Regions from separate parts of the Paenibacillus sp. CB74 genome, predicted to be linked through region 2. Evidence: riboswitches for the same ligand, from Rfam matches in the RefSeq annotation. Region 2 holds a riboswitch; the other holds the start of a gene.
The links. Region 2 has a riboswitch for glycine ahead of sdaAB (L-serine ammonia-lyase, iron-sulfur-dependent subunit beta). Riboswitches for the same ligand answer to the same signal wherever they lie in the genome.
Positions count from the first base shown of each region.

Region 1: linked by a shared signal. The riboswitch ahead of gcvT (glycine cleavage system aminomethyltransferase GcvT) and the one ahead of sdaAB (L-serine ammonia-lyase, iron-sulfur-dependent subunit beta) in region 2 are both predicted to bind glycine.

Region 1 is NZ_CM146009.1:92,800-103,678, reverse strand. It holds gene ACX9NY_RS00485 (BglG family transcription antiterminator) at 1-826, opposite strand, end outside; gene ACX9NY_RS00480 (PTS mannitol transporter subunit IIBC) at 865-2,322, opposite strand; gene gcvH (glycine cleavage system protein GcvH) at 2,742-3,134, opposite strand; glycine riboswitch at 3,478-3,600, shown strand; glycine riboswitch at 3,604-3,704, shown strand; gene gcvT (glycine cleavage system aminomethyltransferase GcvT) at 3,923-5,059, shown strand; gene gcvPA (aminomethyl-transferring glycine dehydrogenase subunit GcvPA) at 5,056-6,411, shown strand; gene gcvPB (aminomethyl-transferring glycine dehydrogenase subunit GcvPB) at 6,408-7,991, shown strand; gene ptsP (phosphoenolpyruvate--protein phosphotransferase) at 8,204-9,916, opposite strand; gene ACX9NY_RS00450 (HPr family phosphocarrier protein) at 9,909-10,184, opposite strand; gene ptsG (glucose-specific PTS transporter subunit IIBC) at 10,262-10,879, opposite strand, start outside.
Region 2 is NZ_CM146009.1:4,816,195-4,827,073, forward strand. It holds gene ACX9NY_RS21195 (HAMP domain-containing sensor histidine kinase) at 1-848, opposite strand, end outside; gene ACX9NY_RS21200 (response regulator transcription factor) at 905-1,588, opposite strand; gene ACX9NY_RS21205 (alpha-glycosidase) at 1,832-3,592, shown strand; gene sdaAA (L-serine ammonia-lyase, iron-sulfur-dependent, subunit alpha) at 3,766-4,743, opposite strand; gene sdaAB (L-serine ammonia-lyase, iron-sulfur-dependent subunit beta) at 4,733-5,422, opposite strand; glycine riboswitch at 5,535-5,669, opposite strand; glycine riboswitch at 5,674-5,796, opposite strand; gene ACX9NY_RS21220 (phosphotransferase enzyme family protein) at 6,150-7,127, opposite strand; gene pstB (phosphate ABC transporter ATP-binding protein PstB) at 7,367-8,122, opposite strand; gene pstA (phosphate ABC transporter permease PstA) at 8,135-9,022, opposite strand; gene pstC (phosphate ABC transporter permease subunit PstC) at 9,025-9,960, opposite strand; gene ACX9NY_RS21240 (phosphate ABC transporter substrate-binding protein PstS family protein) at 10,076-10,879, opposite strand, start outside.

The sequences.
Region 1 (10,879 bases), 2.1 Mb from region 2:
ACACACCGCATAAGCGGGAAGCCATATAAGGTGGAACCTTCATCTCATCCTGCTCTGCAGTTGCATCTTCCATGTTCTCTCGCGGAGAAATACGGCCAATGCCAAAGCCTTTACGAATACGTACAACTGCGACGGATAATTGAATCAGCAGCTTCATGTATTGGCGTTCCGGGATGTTCTCCAGCCATTCGATATCTGGTTGCCATAACGCATTTTCGATCGTAAGCACATCACCGTGTCCAATCATATCCAGCAATTTTTGGTTTACGATGGAGCCACCTTGTTCAGGTTGTCTTCCGAACAGGTCGGATTCATCCAGAAATTCCAAAGCAAGTGCAGCTATGGCTGTGCGATGAATCGTCTCACTCCCGTTAATCTTGACGCCATATCCACGTCTGCGAACCAGCTTCAGTCCCGCCTGACGAATCCGTGACTCCAGATCATCCAGATCTGTGGTTACGGTGGATACGGTCACTTTCAAATCCGAAGCCAGAGCGAGTAATTTCACAGGCTCCGCTTCATCAAGCAGGATGCAAAGCATGAAGAGCTTACGCTCTTCCGGCGTAAACTCTACATATTCTTTACCCTCCAGTTGCTGGCGCAATACAGCCAGATCATCGGAACTGGCATCAATTCGGATACCGGTTCCTGATTTTTTTTCCAGCCTCATGCCCAAAGGTTCAAGCCATTGTTCAATCATTTGCAGCTCCCGGTGAACCGTTCGGGTACTAACCTTTACTTCAACGGCAATTTCACCGGCAGTGACTTCATGTGGATGCTCCAGCAGAAACTCCACGATTTCACGTTGTCTTTTGGTAATACTCATATCTCAGCCTCCGGCTCAGGGAAAACGATTGCGCGCAATTACTTCAGACGTTCAACAAGCGCATCGTATTCCGGGCTTTTTAGGAAGTTGTCGATGGATATATGTTCTGCGTTCGGCGCAACGGAGCGGGCACGATCGGTTAATATTTGTTGTGTGATTACCACATCTGCATCCGGCGGGATATCACTGATGGCCGTGTTGGTCACCGTAACGTCAATCCCCTCTGCCTTCATCTTCTTGCGGAGAATGGAAGCACCCATGGCACTCGACCCCATGCCTGCATCACAGGAGAAGACAATCTTCTTCACATCTGTTTTCACTGTAGAAGAAGCCTTATCTGAAGCTCTGTCTGCTTCACGATGATTATTAGCCGTAATGCCTGCGTTTGGCACGGTTCCTTGACTCTTCATGTCTTTCATCCGACTGGATGCGGACTCCAAATCTTCGTCCTTTTGTTTACCCGTTTTCAGCAACACTGCTGCAATCAAGAATGAAACGACTGCTGCTACAAGCACCCCTGCGAGCATTGGCAGGTATCCACCTTTTGGTGTTAACAGGAAATACGCGATAATACTACCCGGTGATGGTGCCGAAACAAGTCCTGCTCCGGTGAGCATGAATGTTAATGTACCTGCGACGCCACCCGCGATTGCGGCAAGAATCAGAATCGGTCTCATCAGAATATAAGGGAAGTAGATCTCATGAATTCCCCCGAAGAAATGAATGATAACGGCACCTGGTGCAGAAGATTTGGCCATTCCGCGTCCAAAGAAGCAGTAAGCAAGCAAGATACCCAGTCCCGGACCCGGGTTGGATTCAAGCATGTATAGAACAGATTGTCCTAATTCTCTTGCCTGATCTGTTGCAATTGGTGTCAGAATACCGTGGTTGATTGCATTGTTCAGGAACAATACTTTACCTGGTTCGATAATCAGGTTGACCAGCGGTAGCAAGCCCAGATTCATCAGACCTTGCACACCGGCAGACAATACTTTGCTAATCGCTTCTACAGCTGGCCCAATACCCAGTAGAGCAAAAATCCCCAAGATCCCGCCAATAATACCGGCTGAGAAGTTGTTAACCAGCATTTCGAATCCGGCTTTAACTTTACCTTCGATTGATTTATCGAATTTTTTGATGATCCATGCTGCCAGTGGTCCGGCAATCATGGCACCGAGGAACATCGGAATATCACTACCCACGATGACCCCGATGGTCATAATGGCACCTACGACACCACCACGCTGACCATGCACCATCGTACCCCCGGTGTAACCAATTAACAGTGGGAGCAAATATTTAATCATTGGATCAACTAACTGTGCTAGTGTCTCGTTAGGGAACCAGCCTGTTGGAATGAACATGGCCGTAATTAATCCCCAGGCGATGAACGCTCCCATATTCGGCATGACCATACCACTCAGGAATCGGCCAAAACGCTGCACACCTACCCGTAGCCCACCTTTGGAATTGGACGATTGGTCCAAATTACTCATTGTATTATCCTCCTTGGATCAAGTGATTATGACTTATGAAAGGGGTATCATTTCTCCCCTGCTGTAATCCTAAGCGAGAATGCTCTCCTGTTCAATGAAATGAAAGCGTACTTTCGTCATGAACAATGATGACAACATTAGGTTATGTAATCGTTTTTATTGATGCATAATGGCTAAAACCATTGGTACACAAGGCTTTTCCTGCCTATGACTTTTGTCATTTCCAGCATCATTTTCTAACCTATAGCTTGGTCCAATCAGGTGATTTACATCCCTAATCTGCCTCGATCCCTATTCAAAACCATTCCTGGAAAGCACAAAAAACCTGTGCAAGCATCCGGCTCACACAGGTCGAAACAATATGAAGTTTATTTCATTTTTTTATAAAGTATATGTTAATAAGTACAAGTCCGTTGATCCTATTCTTCCGTATGTTTACGATACGCATCTGCATTCATCAATGCAGACAACGCTGCTGTCAGATCTCCCTCAACACGGATCTCAATCATCCAGCCTTCCTCGTAAGGAGAACTGTTCACAAGTTCAGGTGAGTCCTGCAACGAATCATTGACTGCAATAATTGAACCTGTGACGGGAGAGAACAAGTCCGACACCGTTTTGACCGATTCAATCGTTCCAATGCTGTCTTCTGCTTTTACATTGGATTCAAGGTCAGGCAATTCCACAAACACAATGTCACCCAGCTGATGCTGCGCGAACTCGGTAATGCCAATACGTACAGTATCCTCCCCTACGGTTTGCACCCATTCGTGCTCTTCACTGTACAGGAAATCACTTTTCAATTCGCTCATCGATATCCGCCTCGCTTTTCATTAATGAGTGCATGCGTTCTTTGACCTTAACCTTTTTCCCAGAACATAGCGTATGATATTTCGGATTCAAATGTCAAGATACCTCACAATTTATTTGATGACGGCCTCTCCAAACCGTAACCTAAATACACTCTTTCTACATATACTGGTGAAAACTAGAATAGTAAGCGCAGTCTTTTTAAATACACGAACAATATAATTCAAAATACAATAAATATTCGGTTTTAATTCAATATCAATGATATCGTTCTTGACATCAGTAGTGGATTCACGTTTTAATGAGGAGAGTAAATGTGTTTATTGGACTATGTTATACCCGCGGATGAATGTAAAGGGAGAGATTACCCGTGACACCCGATTCGGGATGTACATGAGGTAACGCCGAAGGAGTAAACCACCGATAAGCGGGGGTGAATCTCTCAGGCAAAAGGACTTTTACGGGACGCAACTCTGGAGAGCATCTATTCGCCCTGTACGGGCGTTATGATCACCCAAGGGGAAACCTGTTGTACAATACAGCGGGGTAACTCTCAGGTACAAGGGACAGAGCCTTAGAATACAGCGTGCTACTTGGCATGCCGATTCTTTGGCCTGTCCTTTTCCTTTTTCCCAAAAAAACGAAAAACAGGATTTCAATCGGCGCTGCCATAGCTGCCTTACCATACTTATCTACGAATGACTTCTAGCTGATAAATTAAAAAATACCCTGGTTCATTGATCCACGATTGCATATTCGGCCGTTTGACGGCCCATGACGAGGTGATTTGATGTCCGATTTGCTTAGAACACCACTCTTTCCCCTGTATCAGCAATACGAAGGCGTACGGTGCATTGATTTTGGAGGCTGGGAGCTTCCGGTGCAATTCAGCGGAATCCAGAAAGAACATGAAGCGGTGCGTGAGCGTGCTGGACTGTTTGATGTATCCCATATGGGCGAATTCACTGTACAGGGTGAGCAGGCTGAAGTTTTTTTGCAACAAATGACAACCAATGATGTAACCACGCTGGTTCCCGGTCAAGCCCAGTACACCCTGATGTGTTATCCAGATGGTGGTGTGGTGGATGATCTGCTCGTGTATAAGCTGGAAGATCAGCATTATATGCTCGTCGTTAACGCCTCCAATATCGACAAGGACTGGGCGTGGCTGCAAGATCACTTGATCCCTGGCGTAAACATGACCAACGATTCGGAGCAGACGGCGCTACTTGCCCTGCAAGGTCCACTGGCTGTGGATATTATCGGAAAAGTTACCGAAACGGATGTATCCACGATTGAACCGTTTCGTTTTGTGCAGGATGCCGAAGTCTGTGGAGTAAAATTGCTGTTGTCCCGTACCGGTTATACCGGTGAAGATGGCTTTGAACTATATATTCCAGCAGATCAGGCCGCTACCGTCTGGAACGGATTAATGCAAGCAGGCGAAGGTCACGGACTGGTGCCAACCGGACTTGGTGCCCGAGATACATTGCGCTTTGAAGCTAGGCTGCCCCTGTATGGACAGGAATTGTCGGCAACCATCTCTCCGCTTGAAGCTGGCGTTGGTATGTTTGTGAAACTGAATGCTGGACCTTTTATCGGACACGAAGCCTTGTTACAGCAAAAAAATGACGGGCCCGCCCGTAAACTGGTCGGCATCGAAGTGCTGGAGCGCGGTATTCCTCGCTCCCACTATCCGATTTACGCCGAAGGCGTACAGATCGGTGAAGTGACAACAGGCACGCAATCACCTACATTGAAGCGTAATCTGGGGCTTGCCCTCATCGACAGCAAATACGCTGCGCTGGGAACCCCGCTTGAGATTGAGATCCGAGGGAAGAAACTGAAAGCCGAGGTCGTAAAGACCCCTTTTCATAAACGGACACGTACGTCAAAGACACTTACTCAAGGAGCTGATCAATCATGAGCAAGCACCGCTACATTCCCATGACAGAACAGGATCAGAGTGCCATGCTCGCAACCATCGGTGTGGATTCACTGGAGGAACTGTTCCAGGACATTCCTCAGGAGATTCGTTATCAGGGCGAGCTGCCCGTATCCTCCAAACTTGATGAATATGCGCTGACACGGCACATGTCCAAACAAGCTGGTGCCAACGCCAATTTCGAAACACACGCAAGCTTCCTCGGCGCAGGCATATACGATCATCATGTTCCTTCCGTCATCAATCATGTCATTTCACGTTCCGAGTTCTACACTGCCTACACACCTTATCAGCCTGAGATCAGTCAAGGTGAACTACAGGCTATTTTCGAATTTCAATCCTACATTTGTGAATTAACCGGTATGGCTGTAGCCAATGCCAGTATGTATGACGGCGCAACCGCCTTTGCTGAAGCAGGTAATCTGGCCGCAGCGGCAACTCGTCGCAAACAGCTTATCGTATCCCGTACCGTTCATCCGGAAGCCCGTCAGGTATTGCAGGCGTATGCGCACGGACTCCGTCTGGAGATTATCGAGATCGGTTATAAGGATGGGGTCACGGACTGGGATGCCCTGCAAGCCGCCATATCGGATGATACCGCAGCTGTCATGATCCAGAGCCCGAACTTCTTTGGTGCCGTGGAAAATGTAAAACAAGCGGCCGACCTCGTGCATGCGCACAAGGGCCTGCTCGTCGTAAGTGCTAACCCGCTATCGCTGGGTCTGCTGGAAGCCCCAGGCAAGCTGGGTGCCGACATCGTTGTTGGCGATGCGCAGCCCCTTGGCATCGCCGCTTCACTCGGCGGCCCGACATGCGGATATTTCGCCGTATCCCAGCCTCATATGCGCCGAATTCCTGGCCGAATTGTAGGCCAGACAATGGACCGCAACGGCAAACGTGGATTTGTACTCACACTGCAAGCACGTGAACAGCACATCCGCCGCGAAAAAGCGACATCCAACATCTGTTCCAACCAGGCTCTGCTTGCACTCAGCGCATCTGTATATATGTCCATTATGGGTAAACAAGGCATGATTGATGTCGCGGATCTGAATCTGCAAAAGAGTCATTACACCCTAAATACATTAACTGCGATTTCCGGTGTTAGCCTGACATTTAATGCCCCAACTTTCAATGAATTTGTGATTAAGCTGCCTGAAGGAACTGACGTGGATGCCCTTCAGTTGAAACTGTTGGATGCGGGCTTTATTGGTGGCTATGAACTTGGACGTGATTATCCGGAGCTTGCCGGACATATGCTTATTGCTGTTACCGAACGACGTAGCAAAGAAGAGATCGACGAATTTGCACGAGTATTGGAGGGATCGCTGTGACTCAGGAAACGACAACAACGACAACATCGATACAAGGACAAGGACAATCTGAAATGGGTGCCTCTGTCTCCACTCCGGCTCAATCTGAGACAGCTACAACATTCAGCGCACAGACCTTATCTCCTGCTCCGGAACAATCCTTGATCTTTGAACTCAGCAGCCCTGGACGTGTCGCTTATTCCCTGCCGGAATGTGACGTTCCTCGTCAGGCTGTTGATACGTTGATTCCCCGGGAAATGCTCCGTTCGGAAGCAGCAGCACTGCCAGAAGTATTTGAGGTAGATGTTATCAGACACTATACTGCGCTGTCCCGTCGTAATTTCGGCGTAGATAACGGATTTTATCCGCTGGGTTCTTGTACGATGAAATACAATCCGAAGATTAATGAGGATGTTGCACGTTACAATGGTTTCGCCAAAATCCACCCTTATCAGCATGAATCCAGCATTCAAGGTGCACTTGAACTGTTATATACTTTGCAAAATGACCTTGCGGGGCTGACAGGTATGGATGCGGTAACCCTGCAACCAGCCGCTGGTGCCCATGGAGAATGGACTGGACTTATGATGATTCGTGCGTACCACGAAGATCGTGGTGAACAACGTACCAAAGTCATCGTGCCCGATTCATCTCACGGCACCAACCCGGCAAGTGCAACCGTTGCAGGATTTGAGACCGTGACGATTCCATCCCGCGCAGATGGACTGGTTGATCTGGACGCACTCCGTGCAGCCGTTGGTACGGATACAGCAGCATTGATGCTGACGAACCCGAATACACTGGGTTTGTTCGAGAAAGACATTCAGGAGATTGCATCCATCGTACACCAAGCTGGTGGCTTGCTGTACTACGATGGCGCGAACTCCAATGCCATTATGGGCATTACCCGTCCGGGTGATATGGGCTTTGACGTGGTGCATCTGAACTTGCACAAAACGATGAGCACGCCTCATGGCGGTGGTGGACCTGGTGCCGGACCCGTCGGGGTGAAGAACCGTCTGATCCCGTTCCTGCCTAAACCGATGGTGATCAAGAATGATGATGGTGTGTATTCACTGGACCGTGAAGGAGATCAATCCATTGGCCGGGTCAAAGCGTATTATGGCAACTTCGGTATTTTGGTACGTGCCTATGCCTACATTCGCACCTATGGACCGGAAGGCTTACGCCGTGTATCGGAGTGTGCCGTACTGAATGCCAACTATATGATGGCCCGTCTCGCACCTTACTACGAGATTCCGTATCCAGGGGTATGCAAACATGAATTCGTCATGTCTGGTCGGGGATTGAAGCAGTATGGTGTGCGTACACTGGATGTTGCCAAACGATTACTTGATTTTGGATATCACCCGCCAACGGTGTACTTTCCGCTCAACGTTGAAGAATGCATCATGATCGAGCCGACGGAAACCGAAAGCAAAGAAACGCTGGATGGATTCATTGATACGATGATACGGATTGCCAAAGAAGCGGAAGAGACACCAGAGTTGGTACTCAACGCACCTTACGGAACACCGGTCACTCGTCTGGATGAAACAACAGCAGCTCGTAAACCTGTACTGAACTGCGCTTGCAGTTAATCTAATCATTGTTCTCACAGAAGCTCTTGCTGACATTCCAATCAGCAAGAGCTTTTCGAATTGCCTTCCCTCCGAATCATATTACCCCGCTCATAACAAAAAAAGCCGATATCCACAATGAATCGCGGATACCGGCAAAATTGCTGCACGACTGCAGCTTTTTATCGGAAAAAGAAACCCTTAAAATCGGGTGGAAACCCCTTAAAATTACATTATGCTTGAATGCTTTGAACCAATTCAACGACTTGTTCAGCCGTTTGCATATCCAGAGCTTTAGCAGCCAGTTCCTGCATATCCGCACGGGACAGCTTGGTGATCTGACTACGAGCTGGCAGAATGGATGTTGCGCTCATGCTGAACTCATCCAATCCAAGGCCGAGCAGCAATGGAATTGCTGTTTCGTCTCCTGCCATCTCACCGCACATGCCAACCCATTTGCCTTCACGATGCGCTGCATCGATAACCATTTTAACCAAACGCAAAATGGCTGGGTTGTAAGGTTGGTACAGATACGATACACGTTCGTTCATACGGTCTGCAGCCATAGTGTATTGAATCAGATCGTTCGTTCCGATACTGAAGAAATCCACTTCTTTGGCAAACTGATCCGCGAGAACTGCAGTCGAAGGAATTTCGACCATGATTCCGAGTTGAATGCTGTCAGAAACAGCAATACCTTCAGCAACCAGCTTCTCTTTCTCTTCGAGCAAGACAGCTTTTGCTTCACGGAATTCACCCAGTGTTGCGATCATTGGGAACATGACACGCAGGTTTCCATGTACGCTTGCCCGCAGCAATGCACGCAATTGTGTACGGAAGATATCCAGACGGTCCAGACACAGACGAACTGCGCGGAAACCGAGGAATGGATTCATTTCTTTTGGCAGATCCAGATATGGAAGTTCTTTGTCTCCACCGATGTCGAGTGTACGAACAACAACAGGTTTGCCTTCCATTTTTTCCAGTACCGCTTTGTAAGCATTATACTGAATGTCTTCGGAAGGAAGCTTGTCTCTACCCATGTACAGGAACTCGGTACGGTACAGGCCTACAGCCTCGCCGCCATTCTCCAGAACACCCGTTACATCATTTGGTGTACCGATATTGGCTGCAAGTTCAACATGAACGTTGTCCACGGTTACTGTTGGCTCATCACGCAGTTTTCTCCACTCTGCACGTTGTGCATCATACTGTTCCTGTTTGGTACGGTATTCAGCAATAACTTCATCAGTAGGGTTAACCAGTACGTGACCATCCAGACCATCAACAATGATCATATCGCCTTGTTTCGCTTGAGCCAAGATGTCCTTGGTTCCAACAACAGCTGGAATTTCAAGAGAGCGAGCCATGATTGCGGAGTGAGAAGTACGTCCACCAATGTTAGTTGCGAAACCTTTAACAAATTGGCGATTCAATTGAGCCGTATCGGAAGGCGTCAGATCCTCCGCAAGCACGATCACTTCTTCATTGATCTCAGCCGGACTCATGAAGTCGATACCAAGCAAGTGATTTAGCACACGTTTGGTAACGTCACGCATATCTGCTGCACGTTCCTGCAGGTAGGCACTCTTCATGTTCTCAAACATGGAGATAAATTGCGATGCCGTTTCATTCAAAGCATATTCTGCATTGATCATGTTATCAGCAATACTCGCTTTAACCGGATCAATCAATTCCGGGTCATTCAAAATGAGCAAATGCGAAGCAAAAATCTCTGCTTTTTTCTCGCCAAGCTCTTGTAAAGTACGCTCTTTGATCGCCTCAAGCTCAGCCTGGGACTTGCCCAGAGCTGAGTCGAGTTTTGCGATCTCTGCGTCAACGTCGTTAATTTGGCGTTTTTCTACAGAGTAGTCAGGATGCTCCAAGATAAACGCCTTGGCGATAGCAATACCCGCCGAAGCCGCGATCCCGGAGACATTAAGCATTAATTTCGCCCAACCCTTCGTTAACCATAACGTCAGTCAAAGCTTGAAGAGCTTCAGCTTCGCCTTCGCCTTCAACGATAATGCTGATGGTGTCGCCTTGTTCCAATCCGAGGGAAAGAACACCCAAGATGGATTTCAACGTTACTTTTTTACCGTTAGCTTCTGCAAAGGATTCTGCACCTTTGAATTTGTTTGCTGTATTAACCAGGGCTGTCGCCGGACGTGCGTGGATACCATCTTCGTCTGTAATTCTGAATGTTTGTTGCATTACAATCATCTCACTTTCAGTAGTTTGGTTTAGGCATTGCATATATTTACACTTGCTTGCCATCGTCGTAACACTTCTTATTTTATCTCAATGATTGGCTGATCGCCAACTTTGAGCACTCCACTCTTCTTCAGGGTTACCGTGGAGCCCTCTGGCAGGTTGGTGAAAATAACTGGCGAAATGATCGATGGAGCGTTTGCTTTCACATACTCCAGATCCACTTCCATAATCGGCTGACCCGCCGATACCAGATCACCTTCCTGTACCAGTACGTTAAAGCCTTGACCCTTCAGCTTCACCGTATTGACACCTATATGAACAAGCACTTCCTTGCCTCCGTCGGACATGATGCCCACGGCGTGTTTGCTAGGAAATACATTAAACACCTTACCATACACAGGAGAAGTTATTGTACCATCATGTGGCAAAATTGCGAATCCATCACCTGTCATTTTCTCAGCAAAGACTGGATCAGGTACATTCGTAATGTCCATCAACTCACCATTGACTGGCATGACGATGTCCTCAGCAACGATACGCTCGCCTTGCTCACCTTGTGCCTTCTCCTCTTCTGGAGTTGGTTTGGCTGCTACTGGCGTTGGTGCTGGTGTTCGTCCTGCAATGATATCCTGCATTTGAGATTTGATCGTGTCGGAACGTGTTCCGAAGATGGCTTGAACATTATTACCCACTTC
Region 2 (10,879 bases):
CGGCTATCGGACAGTTGATGCACCATCTGGTTAAATGATTCCTCCAGTTGACCGATCTCATCTGACCGGCGGATATCAACCGGAAGCGGAATGCCCTCCTTGCCCGGGGTCATCATCGCCGTCTGTAAGCGAATAAGTCGTTTGCGAATGCGCGCGAAGAAGAGAATCGACATGATGATGAAAATCATGAAGATGATCGTCATCACAATGCCAAGATACAGGAGCTCCATCGGCCAGTTACTCTGTGTCGTTTGCAGAAGTGATCGTGGCACTTCTATGATCATGAAGCCCTGTCCCTTGTCCTTTTCACCTCCACCGATGTATGTAACTACGGTTAGCGGATCTCGATAGGAAGCTTCTTTCATGAATTGAACCGTGTTGCTCACATTCCATATGGCCGGAATTCGAGTCTCTGCCGTTTTCCCGGAATCCAGTGACCATCTCAATGTCGTGTCTGTCCCGCCATCCGGCGATGTGGAATTCAGAAGCGTTACATCTTCACCACCGAGAATAAAGAGGGTCTCACCGCTCGCATTCACACGATACATGGAAGACTTGGGGTACGATGCATGTAATTGCTCCAAACGGGCCTTAATCTCCTCATCTGAAGCACCATTCAGGTTCACCGCTTCACGCGACCATAGGTTACTGATCCGGGTAACATCACCGTACGGTGCCGCTTGATTCGTATTTGTGTTGTTCACTACGACAACATATATGATGGATATGATCGGCAGAACGACGGGCACGAATAATACGGCCGCCAGAATCAGGATGATATATCTGGACATCAAGGACCGCCCAAAGCGTAGCTTGCCCTGCCTGGTTTGCTTATGCTTAGGAACCATGCGCGGTTCTCCTTTGCGTTCTCCATTCATCGTCTTCCGTGCTCTGAACCGTCGGATCATGGCTTCTTCACACGATATCCCACACCGCGGACCGTCTGAATAACGACTGGATTGGCCGGGTCAAGCTCCAGCTTCTCGCGAAGATGTCGAATATGTACCATTAAAGTCTTGTCCCCATCCAGATAAGGCTCGTTCCAGACGGCTTCATAGATCTGCTCTTTGGTTCGAATCATGCCCATATGTCGTAGCAGGTAAGCGAAGATGTGGAACTGTTTCCCCGATAAAACAATTTCATCCCCCGTCTCCTCATTGACGATGCGGTTGTCCTTCTCATAGATGGAGAGATGATCCAGCTTCAGAGCTGTATCCGATGAGACCGCAGTTCCCGCCTTACGCAGTTGGACCTCAATCCGGGCAGCCAGTTCATCGGGGTGAAATGGTTTCGTTACATAGTCATCGGCAAAATCGAGACCGTGCAACTTGTCGTCAATGGACGTTCTGGCCGAGAGCATGACAATGGGCACGGCTGGATGTTCTTTTTTCAGTCGCTGGCCCACCGTAAATCCATCCAGCCCGGGCAGCATGACATCCAGAATAATGAGTGAGCAACCAACAGCAGCCTCCGCTGCACCTTCACCACTGCCGAGCCATACCACCTCATAACCACGCTCCTCCAGATCGGCTCTGACCCAAGTTGCAATCTCCGTATCATCTTCAATGTATAACAGTTTGGTTTTCATTCGAATATTCGTTTCCTTTCCGCCCCCATTGGGTTAATGATATATCTGAGCATCATCATAAAAAAGCTATCTATAACAGATGGATTCAAATCTTGTTATCTTGTTATCTTGTTGAAGCCATGTTGAATTCCTTTACGTTACCACACATTCTAATTATAGCTTATCCATTAACGTGGGGAATGTTATATCAATCAAATCGACCAAGTACATATTATACCTACACCTGACGGGAGGAATTTCATTATGCTGCTGGAAGCCATCTATCATCAACCGAAACGCAATTGGGCCTATGCCTATGACCAAGACACAATTCATCTGCGCCTGCGCGCCAAAAAGAATGATCTGACTGAGGTACATGCCCTGACTGGAGACAAATATGCATGGGATGCAACCAAAGCGCTGGTTCCTTTAACAAAGTTCACCTCTGACTCGATGTTCGATTACTTCGAGGGCGAGGTGAAACCTCCCTACCACCGACTAAAATACTCTTTTCTTCTCAAAAGTGGAGATGAACAGATTTGGATGACCGAGACGGACTTCCAGGAAGAAGAACCGGACGATCCGGGTCGTATGTTCCAGTTCCCTTATATTCATGCAGGAGCTGTATTCACACCCCCTGCATGGGTTAAGGATGCCGTGTTCTATCAGATTTTCCCTGAACGATTCGCGAACGGCAACCCGGATATTAGTCCGGAAAAGGTGGAACCGTGGGGTGGCGAGCCGACACCTTTCAATTTCTTCGGCGGTGACCTTCAGGGTGTGATCGACCATCTGGATTACATCAGTGATCTGGGCATTAATGCGATCTACTTCACACCCATCTTTGAAGCTACCACCAATCACAAATACGATACCGAAGACTACCTGCGGGTAGACCGGCATTTTGGTGACGCAGATACCGTGAAGCGACTGGTCGAGCTGTGCCACGCACGTGGAATTCGCGTCTTGCTGGATGCTGTGTTCAACCATTCCGGGAAGACGTTTGCCCCGTTTGTGGATGTGCAGAAGAACGGAGAACAATCCAAATACAAGGACTGGTTCCATGTACATGAATTCCCGCTGGACGTGAAAGACGGCATTCCTACGTATGAGACTTTCGGATTCGAAGCGCACATGCCTAAGTTGAATACGGAGAATCCCGAGGTTAAGGCCTATCTGCTGGAGGTTGCCGAGTACTGGATTAAGGAAGTGGGTGCAGACGGATGGCGATTGGATGTTGCCGACGAAGTGGATGATGCCTTCTGGCGTGATTTCCGCCGAGTAGTCAAAGATGCTAATCCGGATGCCTATATTCTGGGCGAAGTATGGAATGAGTCCTCCTCCTGGCTTCAAGGCGACCAGTTCGATGCGTCCATGAACTATCCGTTTACCGATGCTGTGAATGCTTTCTTTGTAAAAAATACAATGCATGCCGAACAGTTCGCGAACTCCATCGGTCGGCAATTATCCCGTTATCCGCTTCAAGCCAGCGAAGTTGCATTCAACCTGCTGGACAGTCACGATACCCCGCGGCTGCTCACGCTATGTGAAGGCGACCAGCGCAAGATGAAGCTAGCTGCGTTATTCCAGTTCAGTTACATGGGCGCGCCGTGCATCTATTACGGAGACGAGATTGGCATGGACGGTGACCATGATCCGGGCTGCCGTAAATGCATGGAATGGGATGAAGCGAAGCAGGACCGTGAGCTGCTAGACTTTTATCAGAAACTGATCTCCCTGCGTCATGCTCATCCTGCCCTGCGTGCAGAAGGCACCGTTCGTTTCCTGCAGGCTCGCTCGGATGGCAGCCAATTGGTATTCGAACGGCAGAATGAAGAGGAACGCATTCTGGTTCTGTTCAATCGCTCGGAAGAGACGGCTATTGTCGAGCTGGAGGCGGGTGACGAGGAATGGACCGAGCTATTCGGTGGAAACCATCGTACCGCCAAGGATGATGGCGTGTATGCCATTGAATTGCCCGCGTATGGATATGCCGTACTGAGTACGGCTGTAAGCCAGGACTAGATTCATAATACAGATACATCTGAAGTCACTTATAAGTAGCCTAGCTTCACATCATTTGGCGGCATTAAACAAGCGTCCTGCAGAACCCGAATTCGGGTTCGCGGACGCTTGTTTTTATATCGCCGTTATACATCATCATGTCACTGGTTATTCCTCGGTGACCCCCGTTCAGATTAAACCTGAGGATCCGTTTCCGCTTGAACAGTATCCGTCCCACTTGTAGCTGTGTCAGCATCCGCTGGCTTCGACTCCGTCTCAGGCTCTGCACGCTTGGCCTTCGGTTTAGCCAGCTTCTGCATCATTTTGCGACCCGTTGGTGTCTGAGCCAACCCACCTTGGGCTGTCTCCCGGTGGCGGCTCGGCATCGCACTGCCTACTTCCAGCATCACGTCGATGACTTCATCTGACGGAATAGCACTACGCACTCCGGCCAATGCCATGTCGGCCGCAGCCAGCGCCGTAACGGCACCCAGTCCGTTACGTACGATGCATGGAATTTCAACGAGACCTGCGACCGGATCGCAGATCAGGCCCAGTGTATTTTTTAACGCTAGACCAACGGCATGAACGACCTGTTCCGGTGTACCTCCACGCAGTTCAACCATGGCACCCGCAGCCATGCCGATCGCGGAACCCACTTCTGCCTGACAGCCACCTTCTGCACCAGAGATAAATGAATTGTTGGCAATAACATAACCAATCGCTCCCGCGCAGAACAACCCATTCACCAAATGTTCGTCCGTCCAGCCAAATCGCTCCTGTGAGCTGATAAAAACACCAGGGATGATGCCGCAGGAACCGGCTGTAGGTGTTGCCACAATCCGGCCCATGGAGGCATTCACTTCAGATACACACAGGGCATACGCCATGGCAAGTGCGGAAGCATCTCCTGAGCAAGTCTCACCTTTGCGAATGTACTCGGCCATTTTTTTACCGTCTCCACCCGTTAATCCACTACGTGATGTGGTATCTTCCGTTAACCCTTTACGCACCGCTTCCTTCATCACCTGATAATATTCAGACATCTGTTTCACAACATCCGCTTCCGGTGTATTGGTCTCCTGAACCTGCTCCTCGATCATCAATTGAGCAATCGTTTTGGATTCCGCTGTACAGATCGTATTCAGTTCATGTAAATGTTTAAATCGCATCCGAATCAACTCCTCTCTTCAAATCGATGACACGAATGTCCAGTACATGATCCAGCTCTTTTAGACGCTTGAGCATATCAGGATTCGGCACGCCGTCCATCTCCATCGCAGTAAGTGCTTCGCCATCACGGGCTTTCCGATCCACCTGCATATACCCGATGTTAACCCCAGATGAACTGATCGTGGACGTTACCGAGGCAAGCACCCCTGCCTTGTCTGCATGTCGCAGCACGAGTGTCGGAAACTCACCACTAATCTGGACACGAAAATCATTCATCGCATGCACCGACACACTACCACCACCAATAGAAGCACCGATTAAGGAACATGTACGCCCTTCATGCCACAACTCAATTTTGACCGTATTGGGATGAGGAGCAGGCAGACCGCTTGTATAAAACTCAACCTCCATACCCGCTTCCTCTGCGTATTGCTCCGCATCCGGGATGCGCGGATCGTCTGTAACATAATCCAGCAGACCGCCGATCAGTGCCAGATCTGTTCCGTGGCCCTGATACGTATCAGCAAATGAACCGTAGAGCGTCAGCCGGGCACGTTCAGGCGTACAACCTAGCCACTGACGCGCAATTCTTCCCAGTCTTGCTGCTCCAGCTGTATGTGAACTTGAAGGCCCCGTCATCGACGGACCAATAATTGAGAAAACATCTTTAAATCGCACCTCATAACCCTCCAATTGTATTCGTCATTTCCATCCAGATCCCATGCCATAATGTTCCTTTATTACTGAATGATGACATCAAAAAAGGACAGAAGAAGGCCACAGGCCCTCTCTCTGTCCTCGATACCTGAGAGTTTCACGATCAGCAGTGTCTCACGACAAGGTGCATGCCCTACAATTGCAGACAAGTCACCAGACTGACTGATCATATACCCCTTGGGTGGCGCAGTTCGCGCACTCTCCAGAGTTGCGTCCAACGATGGTACATTTACCTGAGAGATTAACCACTGGGCCGGGTGCGCAGCAGCTTGCTCCTTCGGTGCCTGAACACTAGCCATTGCTCGGCTAACTCAGGTCTCTCCCGCTCGTTATCATCCGCTGTATGGAACCATTCTGAGCGTATGTCAGAACAGTAATGGAAATCGTTCATTCTTCTTCATTAAGATTAATCGACCGGAAGATCAGTGTCAACAAACTTAACGATTTCTTTAGATGTTTTTCCTTCATTTTCGATTGATTCGATGAAAACCAGAATATTTTGTCAGCTTTCATCACATTAATTCGGTAAAAGAAATTTTTTAAACAGATTATTTCATTTCCCTTCAATTCATAAAGCGCTTACTACTATTTATGATATTATCCACGAAACTGTTCGGGTATTCAGGCAACCATGATTTTTGAACTACCTGTTCATAGCCCTTCCGGATCTGCACATCTGAATTATAATTCACAGTTCGTAGAAGATACTCTCGTTCTGTACATAAGGTCTGCAATACTTGCTGCATAACTTCGGCATGCGATCTTTCATCCATTCGTGCCTAGACTCGTTCGCCATCTGAAAAGCATAATAACCAAGTGTAAAGATCAGCATGAACCCTTCCATTAAACGGATATCTCGATCCGTCAGTGGTGCGATCTGTTTTGTGTATCCAGATAAGAATATGTCACGTTCCTCCCGATTAAATATAAGCGCTGCCCCCCCGGCATCAAAAAGATAATAACCATAACCGTGTAGACAAAAATCAATCATGGACATCCCCTGATCCGTGATCAGCAGATTATTGCGAGTAATATCTCCATGAATAACGCCCCAGGTCTTTTCATCGAGAGGGTACGCTCCTAACTGCTCGTTAATGTTCTCAAACGTCTCCCGAAGCAGATCGAAGTCTTCCGTTGTAAAAATTCCCAATCGGACTCCCTCTTCCAGCTGCCCTAGCATGACCAAATTCTCATGGCCATTGCCATATGCCGGGCGTACCTTAGTTCGATCTGTCTGATTCTCCACACGTCCATATTGATGAAGCATCTGCAGCTGAGCACCAAGATCATATATCTGCTCTGTTGTCAGGCGTTCTCCCTGTTGGATGTCCCTGCCCTCAATCCACTCCAGTACTGTACAGCAGATTTCTTTACCTTCTTCACTTGTCCATAACGTGACCCAATCTCCCGATACATTGCGTACCGGATGTTGGACGCGTAATGCTGTTGTTGCATTTAACTCATGAAGCAGGTCCATCTCTGCCTCCAATGCAGAAGGCGTGTGCTGAATGCCTGACATACTTGCATATGCTGCTTGATGGATACGGAGCAGATACTTCTGCCCGCTTGCTTCATCAACGACATGATACGTCAGATTCTCGTTATGACGAATATAGGAAACGACAGGTTTTTCAATCGCGTAATTCTGTATGACCTGTGTTGCCACATGGTAGTAAGACCTCTGATCCGTAGTGATTATCAACATCTCCTTTAAATTTATGTAAACGCTATCTTTGTACTAAATATCGTAGCATAATGTTGATCCTGCATACAGAAAATCCCACTGTAATTATAAAATAAAAAGCACAACCCCCGAACAAACGTCCAGGCATTGTGCTTCTGTCTCTATTTATTTCTTCATCTCTCTGTCTGTTGCTCTATGTGACACTCCACTCCATGATCCAATTATCCGAAACGCCCCATAATGTATTCTTGCGTCAGACGATTGTCCGGGTTCGTGAAAATATGCTCTGTATCCCCGTGCTCAATCATGCTGCCCAGATAAAAGTAAGCTGTATAATCCGAAATACGTGCTGCCTGCTGCATGTTATGGGTAACAATAACAATCCGCAGCTCCTTCTTGAGCTCGGTAATCAATTCTTCAACTTTACCCGTGGATACCGGGTCTAGTGCAGATGCAGGCTCATCGAGCAGCAGAATCTGCGGATCAACAGACAAGGCGCGGGCGATACATAACCGCTGCTGTTGTCCACCTGAGAGAGACAAGGCTGATTCATTCAGTCTGTCTTTCACTTCGTCCCAAAGCGCAGCACGACGCAAGCTTTTTTCCACAATCTCATCCAGTGCCTTCTTACTCTTCGTACCACGGTAGCGGGGGCCAAACGCGATATTGTTGTAGATGGACTTATGAAAAGGATTCGGCTTCTGCCACACCATGCCAATCTTCTGGCGAAGCTTGATTACATCGGTTCCAGGCTCATTCAGATCGTTACCATCCATCCAGATATGTCCCTCTGTGCGGGAACCGGCGATCTCGTCGTTCATTCGGTTAAGCGACCGTAGGAACGTAGATTTACCACACCCAGACGGCCCGATAAGTGCCGTTACACTCGATTCGGGAAACGTCAGGCTGATCTGCTTGACCGCCTGAAAATGTCCATAATATATGCTTAACTGTTCCGTACCAAAAGGTATGGCCATGTTGGTTCCTCCTTATTTCGAAGCTGTCATGCGGCGGAATACAACCCGACCGATCCAGCGCGCACTTAGATTGAACGCCAGCACGAGAATGACAAGCACGGCGGATGCCCCTGCTGCCACCTCTTTGGAATCTGGTCCAATGCCTTCACTGTTCACTTTCCAGATATGGACAGCAAGTGTCTCTGCCGGACGGAACGGATTAAGCGGTGATCTCGGACTCGTCGGATTCCAATCTGTAAAGTCCAATGGCGGACTACTCATACCTGCGGTAAACATCAATGCTGCCGCCTCACCGAAGATCCGGCCCGATGCCAGAATCGTACCCGTAATCAAGCTCGGCAATGCCACAGGCAGCAGAATGGAAGTGATAATCTTCCACTTGGACAGTCCAAGTGCCAGACCTGCTTCCTTCTGTTCCTTCGGAACGGCCCGGAAGGCCTGCTCCGTTGTCCGCACCATCAGTGGCAAGTTAAAGATCGCCAGAGCCAGGGCACCCGAGATCAGGGAGAAACCAAGACCAAATTGATTGACTAGCAACAAGAGACCAAACAAACCGATAACGATGGAAGGGAATGATGACAACACTTCAACGACAAGACGAATGAAGCTGGTGATCTTGCCTGGCTTGGCGTACTCCGCCATGTAAATCCCACCACCCCATCCGAGTGGAATGGTCACAATCAACGTCAGAATCAACAGGAATACGGAGTTAAAGAGCTGTGGACCAATCCCGCCGCCACCTTTAAGCAACTGGGGTGCGCTCGTCAGGAAGTTCCAGCTAATATGTCCAATGCCTCTATACATGATGAAGCCAAGCAGACCGAGCAATATAATAACAATGAACAGGGCCAATACAACGATAACGGATGTTGCAATTTTATCTACCGTCTTTGCCTTCATTTTCATACCCGGTTCCTCCTTTCAAGCAGGCGAACCAGAATGACGAAGACAAATGTCATCACCAGCAGGACAAGCGCCATACTCCACAGTGCATTGTTATGAACAGAACCCATCGTGGTGTTACCCATGCTGAGTGTAATTACACTTGTTAATGTTGAAGCCGATTCGAGCAAGGATGTTGGAACATGCGGTGCATTACCGATAACCATCTGCACAGCAAGGGCCTCACCAAAAGCACGGGCCATACCCAATACGACACCTGTCAACAAAGCTGGCAAAGTCGTTGGAATGATGACACGGTAGATGGTTTGCCAGCGAGTGGCACCCAGTGCGTACGAGGATTCACGCAATCCTTTTGGCAACGCGGACAAAGCGTCTGCCATAATACTTGTTACCGTAGGAAGAATCATTACCGCAAGAACAAGACATCCGGCTGCAATCCCGACGCCTGTTCCACCAAAGATACTGCGCAGCAAAGGTACGATGACACTCAGACCGATAAATCCATACACAACGGACGGAATTCCGGACAAGAGCTCAATCGCAGGTTGCAATATCTTTTTCCCTTTACCCGGTACAATCTCTGTCATGAAGAGTGCTGCACACAGGCCAAGTGGACTAGCGATCAATGCTGCAAGCAAGGTTGTAATGAAAGAACCTGTAATGAACGGCAATGCCCCGTAGAACGCAGGTTCTCCAGTTGGATTCCACGTCTTTCCACCAAGGAATTCGCTTATGCTTATTCCGTTTTGGAAAAATGTGGACAGTCCCTTGGACGCTACAAAATAAACAATGGAAAACATGACAACGATCAGGAAAACGACACAAATCGACGTATAGATCCGTCCCGTCCACTCTTCCCAATAATGTTTTTCTTTTAAGGGCCGGCGCGGTTTCAACTTGTTATTCATTACCGTTCCCCCTTCGGTCTGTTCCATAACAACCATCCTTCTATAGTAGAATTAATGCAAAATATGGGATTATTTCAGAGCAAACCGCGTAAAGAGGCGGGACCTAAGTCCGCCTCTTTCGCTGTATGCGCAAGTTCAAAGATTATTGAACCACATTACCTGCTGCATCGCGTTTTACTTTCATGCCTGACATTGGAATGTATCCAAGTTCTGTCACGTCGTTTTGTTGAATTTCGTCACTCAGGATATAGTCCAGGAACGCTTTTGTTGCTGCATCCGGCTCACCTTTGGTGTACATGTGCTCGTAAGCCCACACTGGATAAGTTCCTGCTTCCACGTTCTCAACTGTTGCTTCTACACCTTCGTATTTCAGCACTTGCAAGCTGTCATCCAAGTAAGACAGGGCAAGGTAACCAATAGCACCTGGTGTTTCAGCTACCAATTTTTTTACGTTACCAGAAGAATCTTCTTGAATCGAACCTTGGATATCATCCATTTTTGCACCCAATGCATACTTCTCGAACGTTGCACGCGTACCGGAACTACTTGGACGGTTTACAATAACAATTGCTTTATCCGCGCCACCAACGTCTTTCCAGTTCGTCACTTTACCGGAGAAAATGTCGACCAGTTGCTGCTTCGTCAAATCTTCTACACCTGCATCTTTGTTGCTAACTGGAGCCATAGCTACTACGGCTACTTGATGGTCAACCAGTTCTTTTACTTTGGCTTCGTCCTCCAGCTTCTCTTCAGCGAATACATCAGAGTTACCGATTGTAGCTTGTCCGTCAGATACTTGTGTCAAACCAGTACCACTACCGCCACCTTGAACTTGAACCGTTACGTTCTTATATTCATCAACTGCCATAAATTTCTGTCCAGCTTGTTCTACCAGAGGTAACAATGCTGTCGATCCGACTGCCAGAATGTTACCGCTAAGCTCAGC